One region of the Pseudarthrobacter sp. NS4 genome, then DNA from elsewhere that is predicted to be linked to it. Evidence: riboswitches for the same ligand, from Rfam matches in the RefSeq annotation. Region 1 holds a riboswitch; the other holds the start of a gene.

Region 1 (3,764 bases):
TTGCTGGCATGGGATCCTCCCCCATTCGTTCGGGCTGCCCGGTCCGGCCACAAAGTGGCTGGCCGGCGAAGCGCCGTTCATGAGAATGCCCCGAATGGACCGGCCTTCGCTGGTCCGCGGGGCAGCACAGCGACGCAAGAGTTCCGGGGCTCTTACCACCCAAGTTTAGCCGATGGGCGACTTTATCCACTCGCTGGACCGCCGCGGTCCTTCTTGCAGGGTAAAGGACCGCGGCGGACTGTCAGCGGTGGTGCTACTCGTCGTCGGCTTCCTCACCCGGCCGGGAGGTCTGGGTGGCGAGGCTGTCCCAGAAGGAGGTGTCAGCGGCGGCGATTGATCCGTCTGCAATGGCGGCGGCGGTAGCGGTGAGCGTGGTGACCGTCTGCTTGATCAGGTACCCGTTGCTCCGGAGGCCCAGGGCGTAACCGTCCAGGTAGTGGTCGGACATGCCGCGCATTTCAAACAGCAGCGTTGCGATCCCGTACTCGACGGCGATGCCGTTGCGGCTGATGGTTTCGGCGCTGCCGCCCGCGTACTTGCCCAGGTGTCCCCAGCCGGTGGAGTCCACGTTGTGGAACACCACCGCGCCCAGCTGCTTGGACTTCTCCACCACAGCAGGATCGGCGTTCGGCGTCGTGGGGTACAGGATGGAGCCGGACACCAGCTTTCCGTGGCGTTCACTGCGGGTGCCCTGATGGTGCAGGTCGATCATGTAGTCGATCTTGTACTTGCGCATCACGTTGTTGTGCAATGCCTGGGTTTCCGGCTGGATCTTGGCCACGTGGTCGCGGTTCAAGTCCACCTCCTCCGCGTTGTAGCGGGTCATGTGGCGGTCACCCTTGGCCAGATAGCCGTCGAGCGGGAAGTTCACGTCCCCCATGGCACCATCCGCGTTGAGCATGGGCACAATCAGGATGTTCACGCCATCCAGGATGTCGGCGGACTTACCCGGCCCCAGGTGCTTCACGAATTCCAGGGCGCCCTCGGTGGTGAGCTGCTCGTTGCCGTGCTGCTGCGTCAGGTACAGGATGGTCGGCTTGGCCGGGTCCGAAATGTACTTGACCAAGTGGATGTCGCGTCCCTTGACCGTCTGTCCGATGACCTCGAGTTCCATGGCGGACTGGCGGGCGTCCTGGTCCTTCAAGAAGGAAACCATCTGGTCATAGGTGGCCAGCTTCGAGGTCGTGATCTGGCCGTTCCCGTCATAGTTGGGGCCTTCACCAACGGCCTTGGCCAGCGGGGCAGGTCCTGCCACGACTGCCAGTGCCAGGACTCCGGACACGGCCACAGTTCTGAAAGTTGCCAGGGATTTTCTCACGTGCTTTACCTCTTCCGAGTGCGTTGGTTTGCCACCAGCCGCCATGTCCCCCATTGCGGCTGTGACATCAGCCAACCAACGTGGACAAATACTGTCAATGGACATGACAGGAATATGCAGCCAGTTATTACGAATCGAAAGTCTGCCGTCCGGCCCACCGGGCGCGACACAAAGCGAAGCGAATTTGCCACCGCCCCCCGTGCTGGATTTAAGTGTGAGTACCCATCCGGAGCGGCTGAGAGACCTGGATCGTTGAAGCCGCAGCAACCCCACATTCAGCAGGTATCCTGCCTGTGACGGTGCTACTGCCAGGACCGATGGAAAGGAAATTCCAGCATGTCCCTCAACACTGACCATATCCGCGTCACCCACGCCGGTTCTTTGCCCCGCACCCCGGAACTGATCGCCGCCAATGCCGCTAAGGAATCAGAAGGCATCACGCCTGCGTTCCTGGAACTTCTCGAAGCTTCAGTTGCCGATGTCGTCAAGCGGCAGAAGGACCTCGGAGTGGATATTCCGAACGACGGCGAATACGGGCACAGCATGTCCAATTCGGTCGACTACGGCGCGTGGTGGAACTACTCCTTCGCCCGGCTGGGGGGTCTGGAGCCCACTGACGTGGACCGCTGGAAGGATGCCACAGTCCATCGGTCTTCCCCCGGGCATATCGTGCTCACCTCGTTCCCGGACCGACGGGACCGGCTGGCGTTCAATGACGCCTATACCGATCCGTCGTCCGGGATCCTGGCACACCGCAAGAGCGTTACCCAGCCCAAGATCACGGGTCCCCTCACCTATACGGGGCAGGACCTGGTGGCCTCGGACATCTCCAACCTCAAGAAGGGCCTGGCAGCCGCCGGACTTACGGAGGGCTTTGTGGCGTCCCTTTCGCCTGGTTCCTGTGCCCGGGTCGCCAATGAGTACTACAAGTCCGATGAGGAACTGCTCTACGCGTGTGCTGACGTCATGCGGGAGGAGTACAAGGCCATCATCGACGCCGGTTTGACGGTTCAGCTCGACGACCCCTCACTCGCTGAAAGCTGGGACCAGATTAATCCTGAGCCGTCCCTGGAGGACTACCTCAGGTTCATCCAACTGCGGGTTGAGGCAACAAACTGGGCCTTGCGGGACCTGCCTCAGGAACAGATCCGCCTGCACGTCTGCTGGGGATCCTGGCATGGACCGCACACCACTGACATCCCGTTCGGGGACATTGTTGAATCGGTCCTGCAGGTCAACGCCGGCGGGTATTCCTTTGAAGCGGCAAACGTCCGCCACGAACATGAGTGGCGGGTCTGGGAAGACACCAGGCTCCCCGAGGGCAAGGTCATCATCCCGGGCGTCGTTTCCCACGCCACCAATGTGGTGGAGCACCCGGACCTGGTGGCGGACCGCATCGTCCGTTTCGCGGAGGTAGTGGGCCGCGAGAACGTCATTGCCTCCACGGACTGCGGCCTGGGCGGGCGCGTCCACCCGCAGATCGCCATCGCCAAGCTGGAAGCACTGGGCGAAGGCGCCCGCCGGGCCACAAAGCGCCTCTGGTAGCGCCCTGCCCGTTGCCGAAAAAACCCGCCGGTCCCTGCCCCACTTCGATTGGGTGCACGGGACCGGCGTTTCGTTTCGCGGGGCTTGCTAAACTGATACAGGCTGACCCGGAATCGGCCCACCCCATTTCAACCGCCGCTGATGTGTTTCGCTTTCGTGCGCCTGCATCTGCCGGCGGCAGCATCGCCAATCCCCGCAGGAGATCAAGCACTACATGACAGCCCTGGCACCCGAATCTTTCCATGAGCAGCTCCTGAGCCGCCGATACGAACCCAACGTCGCCGCCGTCAACGAACTGTGCGATTCCCTGCAGGACGCCAAGCCCGGCACGGTGGTGCCCTACGTCGACCCCATGCATGATGTGGACGAGTGCCGCATCATCAGCCTGTACTCAAACATCGGCGAGGCCGACAAATCCGGCTTCATCACTGCCGGGGACCACGACGCAGCCACCCGGATGCTCGGTATCCAGTGGAAGCTGGGCCTGCGCCCCGAGTTTGTGATGCCGTGGAACGTGCACCCGTGGCACGTCCCGGGCGACGTCAACGGGAAGTTCACCCCGGACCAGATCCAGGCTGGCCTCAAGCCGTTGCTTAAGTTCCTGGCGCTGGTCCCCCGCGCCTCCGTGATCGTGGCCCACGGCACCGAAGCCAACCGCCTCGCAAACCTTCTGCTGAAGACCGAGGTGCCGCTGCTCTGGCGCCGCGGGCTGAAGACCTACAAGGTGCGCTCACTGAGCGGCCGGGCTTTCGCCGGTTCCCCGGCACGCCAGGAGGAGTACCTCGAAGACATGCGCGTGGCCTACGCCGACGCCATGGCCCGCACGGGGTTGCAGAAGGCATAGCCCCACTGCCCACGCGCTTAACGACGGCGGGCGGTCACCTTCCAGAAAGGTGACGGC
Region 2 (3,764 bases), 2.0 Mb from region 1:
TTGGCCACCCCCAGCCGCAGGGCCAGCTGGGAGGACGTGATGGGCTTGTCCTGCCATTCCGTGAATGAGTAGATGACCTTGACGTAGTCCTCGATGGAGGAGGAGGGCGCGCTGGTCTTCACAGGACCAAGCCTAGCGGGTGCCCGTGGGCCGCAACGGCGTGGCAGGTCATATTTTGACTGCCCGCCAGGACAGCGTCAGGTAGGGCAGTTCGAGTTCCTCGTCCCCGGCATGGCCAAGGTGCTCATGCAGGTACCAGTCGAGGTTTGCGAGGACTTTGGCCCGGGTGGCTTCACCGGCACGCAAATAGTAGCTGCGGGATTTGGTGAGTTCGATCAGGTCGGTGGTGCTTACTACGTCCTGCCAATGCGTCACGTGGCCTTCGGGCTGTCCGAACTCCGGCCCAACCACTGGCCGGTGGTCCGGCTTGTACACGTCCCCGGCGTGCATGATCCGGGAGAGCCTGTGCACCCACGGTACGGACGTGTCCAGCTGGTTCCAGACCAGCCCGAGCGTTCCGTGCGGCCGGAGCACACGGGCGAGTTCGGTGCTCGCGGCAAGGGCATCGCACCAGTGCCAAGCCTGGGCAACGGTGACGACGTCGAAGGCCGCCGGCGGCAGGCCCGTCATCTCGGCGGTCCCGAGGACAGCGGTAGCGTCCGGATAGTGCGTTTTCAGCTGGTCAAGCATGTCAGCGGATGGATCGACGGCGGTCACAGCCAGCCCGCTGCCCAGCAGCAGTTCGGTGAATTTGCCGGTTCCGGCGCCCACATCGAGCGCATCGCGGGCCCCGGCAGGCACGAGCCACTGCGCAGATTCTGCAGGGTAACCGGGCCGGACCCGCTGGTAGTGCCTGCCGCCGTCCTGGAAGCTCTGGCCGAGCTCCTGGCGCCGCCCATGATCAAGCCTGGGGCCACCCCGAACCACGCGCGGCCTCCTTCGGTTTATGCCTGCGGTATCTTTCGAATTTACCGCATTCACCCCTGACTGGAGCGCCGACTCTGACCGGAGCGCGGGCTCCGACGGGAGCGCCGGGGAGGATCAGCCGTCAAGGCAGGGGGCAGCACCCGCGGTTCCCGGCGTGTTCGGAGCCCAGTGCGGGTAGGTGCGCGTGTCGTTCGCGGGAACCCAACGGCCGGCGTCCACCACGTAGTCCCACCCCAGGCCGTCGCGGCGCAGATTCCTGATGCCCGCAAGGAGCCGCTCTGCGTCCTCGAGCCTGGAACCGACACCGAAACTGGCGCGAAGGGAACCGGATGGCAGGCCCAGCCGCTTCAGCAGTGGATGGGCGCAGAAGCGCCCGTCCCGCAGGCCGATGCCATGCTCGGCCGACAGGTACGCCGCAACCAGCCCGGCGTCGTAGCCCTCGACGGAAAAGTTGACCACGCCGATGGTGTCGGTGTCCGCATTGGTGTCCTTGAAGATCTGGTGGACCGTTACACCGTCGATCTCCTGCAGGCCCTCCACCAGGAAGGAACGGATGGCGGACTCGTGTGCATGCCAGCGGCCCTGGTCCAACCCCGCGATCACCTGGGTGGCGCGCGCAAGGGTTGCGGCACCCAGTACATTGGGGGACCCGCCCTCATGGCGGGCCGGGCCGGTGGCCCAGCTGACGCCGTCGAGCCTCGCTTCCTTGACGGCGCCGCCGCCGGCAAGGTGGGGGGTACCGGCGTCGAGCCAGTCCGGGCGGCCCACCAGGACGCCTGCGCCGAACGGCGCGTAGAGCTTGTGTCCTGAGAAGGCGATGTAGTCGACGTCGTCTGCGCTGATGTCCACGCGGCGGTGCGGGGCAAGCTGGGCTGCATCCACCACGATCCGTGCGCCGTGTTGGTGTGCGAGCGTGGCAAGTGCCCGGACCGGAAGGATCTCGCCGGTGACGTTGGAGGCGCCGGTGATGGCCAGCAGGCTTACGCCGCCCTGCTCCAGTTCGGCGCGCACTGACTCGATGGTTCCGGCAATGGTGTCGGCGGCAATGATGCTGCGGTGGGGAACGCCCTGCCAAGGCAGCAGGTTGGCATGGTGCTCGATGTCCAGGTACAGGACGTCGCCGGCCGGGCGTCCGTCGGTGGCGGGGAGGCAGCCGGCCAGCAGGTTGAGGGAATCCGTGGTGTTCCGGGTGAAGATGACGGAGTCGTCAGGGCGGCCGCCCACGAAGTCCCGGACAATGCTGCGGGCATTCTCATAGACGGATGTGCTGATTTGCGATGCGTAGCCGGCGCCGCGGTGGACACTGGCGTAGTACGGCAGGACCTCATTGAGGTAGGCGGACACCACTGACAGCGCAGGGGCCGATGCGCCGTAGTCGAGGTTCGCGTACCGGACGTGGCCGCCGCTGATCAGGGGCGCCTGGATTTCCGCTCCGGTGACGGCGGCAAGGGGACGGCCGGCGACTGCCTGGCGCTCGTCAAAAGCGGCAGACGTTGCGGCGGGAATGGCGGCGTTGGGGGAGACGGTGGCAGTTGTCACAGAGACCTCACTTCAGGACAGGACTCCGGCATACAGGGAATCCGCGCTTGCCGCATCCACTCCGGACCGGCCTGGTCGTCACCCGGGGCACCCCGCCGCGAAAGGAGGGTTGCCGGCCAGCAAACCGGGGTTTTGCGCTGGCACTCGTGACCTGGTTAAGAGCGTAGAACATGCGGTGGCCAGGTTTGAAGCCGGGGCAATTGTTAAGGGTTTTGTTACGCCACGGCGGGAAACCGGCCAGTCGGCCGAAGAAAACGACGGCGGACGCCTCCTTTCGGAGGGTCCGCCGTCGATTCTTCGGTCTTTCAAATGGTTACAGCAGGTCGTCCAGGTACGGGTTCAACCGCTGCAGCACCTCCGAGTGCAGGATGGAGTTGGTGGCCAGTGCGTTGCCGCCGAACGGGCCGTCCTCGCCCTCAAGGGATGTGAAGCGGCCGCCCGCCTCCACCACAATCGGCACCAGTGCGGCCATGTCGTACAGATTGAGTTCGGGTTCGCAGGCAATGTCCACCGAGCCTTCAGCCACCATGCAGTAGGACCAGAAGTCACCGAAAGCACGGGTCCGCCACACGTCCTCGGTAAGACCAAGGAACTCGTCCAGGTTCCCGCGTTCCTTCCACCCGCCCAGGCTGGAATAGGACAGGGAGGCGTCGGACAGGCTGGAGACGTCGGACACCCGGAGCCGGGTAGCCGCGGCAAGGGAACGGCCCATGTAGGCGCCCATGCCCTTGGCCGCCCACCAGCGCTTGCCCAGGGCGGGAGCGCTCACGACGCCGACCACTGGCTCGCCCTCATCAACTAGGGCTATGAGGGTGGCCCAGACGGGGACGCCGCGCACAAAATTCTTGGTCCCGTCAATGGGATCGATGATCCACCGGCGCGAGCCGTGGCCTGTGCTGCCGAACTCCTCGCCGAGAACCGCATCGCGTGGCCGGGAACGGGAGAGCTGGCCGCGGATGGCTTCTTCGGCGGCTTTGTCCGCATCGGTGACCGGCGTCAGGTCAGGCTTGGTCTCCACATGGAGGTCCAGGGCCTTGAAGCGGCTCATGGTCTGGTCATCCACGGAGTCGGCCAGGACATGGGCCAGGCGCAGGTCATCGTTGTAGCTCGAAGCGGGTTGGATCATGGTTCCAAACTACCGTCTGCAGGCGCTTCTGCTGGGAGATCGGCTTTGTCAGTTGACGCTGCCGAGCTCCTTGGTCTCCTGTGCTTCCATCCGGGGATCCGTTCCCAGGAGCCGGCGCAGGGATGCCAGCCGGGCTTCACCGGTGGGGCCTGCATGCCCGCCGGCCACCCAT

What was found. Region 1 has a riboswitch for S-adenosylmethionine ahead of NXY83_RS03550 (cobalamin-independent methionine synthase II family protein). Riboswitches for the same ligand answer to the same signal wherever they lie in the genome.
Region 2: linked by a shared signal. The riboswitch ahead of NXY83_RS12925 (aminotransferase class V-fold PLP-dependent enzyme) and the one ahead of NXY83_RS03550 (cobalamin-independent methionine synthase II family protein) in region 1 are both predicted to bind S-adenosylmethionine.

Annotation. Positions count from the first base shown of each region.
Region 1 covers NZ_CP103288.1:741,345-745,108, reverse strand. The annotation lists gene NXY83_RS03560 (adenylosuccinate synthase) at 1-10, opposite strand, end outside; gene NXY83_RS03555 (M14 family zinc carboxypeptidase) at 254-1,318, opposite strand; SAM riboswitch class I at 1,538-1,642, shown strand; gene NXY83_RS03550 (cobalamin-independent methionine synthase II family protein) at 1,655-2,863, shown strand; gene NXY83_RS03545 (uracil-DNA glycosylase) at 3,078-3,707, shown strand.
Region 2 covers NZ_CP103288.1:2,740,734-2,744,497, reverse strand. The annotation lists gene NXY83_RS12935 (metal-dependent transcriptional regulator) at 1-122, opposite strand, end outside; gene NXY83_RS12930 (class I SAM-dependent methyltransferase) at 169-927, opposite strand; gene NXY83_RS12925 (aminotransferase class V-fold PLP-dependent enzyme) at 1,042-2,466, opposite strand; SAM riboswitch class IV at 2,505-2,618, opposite strand; gene hisN (histidinol-phosphatase) at 2,780-3,592, opposite strand; gene rsgA (ribosome small subunit-dependent GTPase A) at 3,641-3,764, opposite strand, start outside.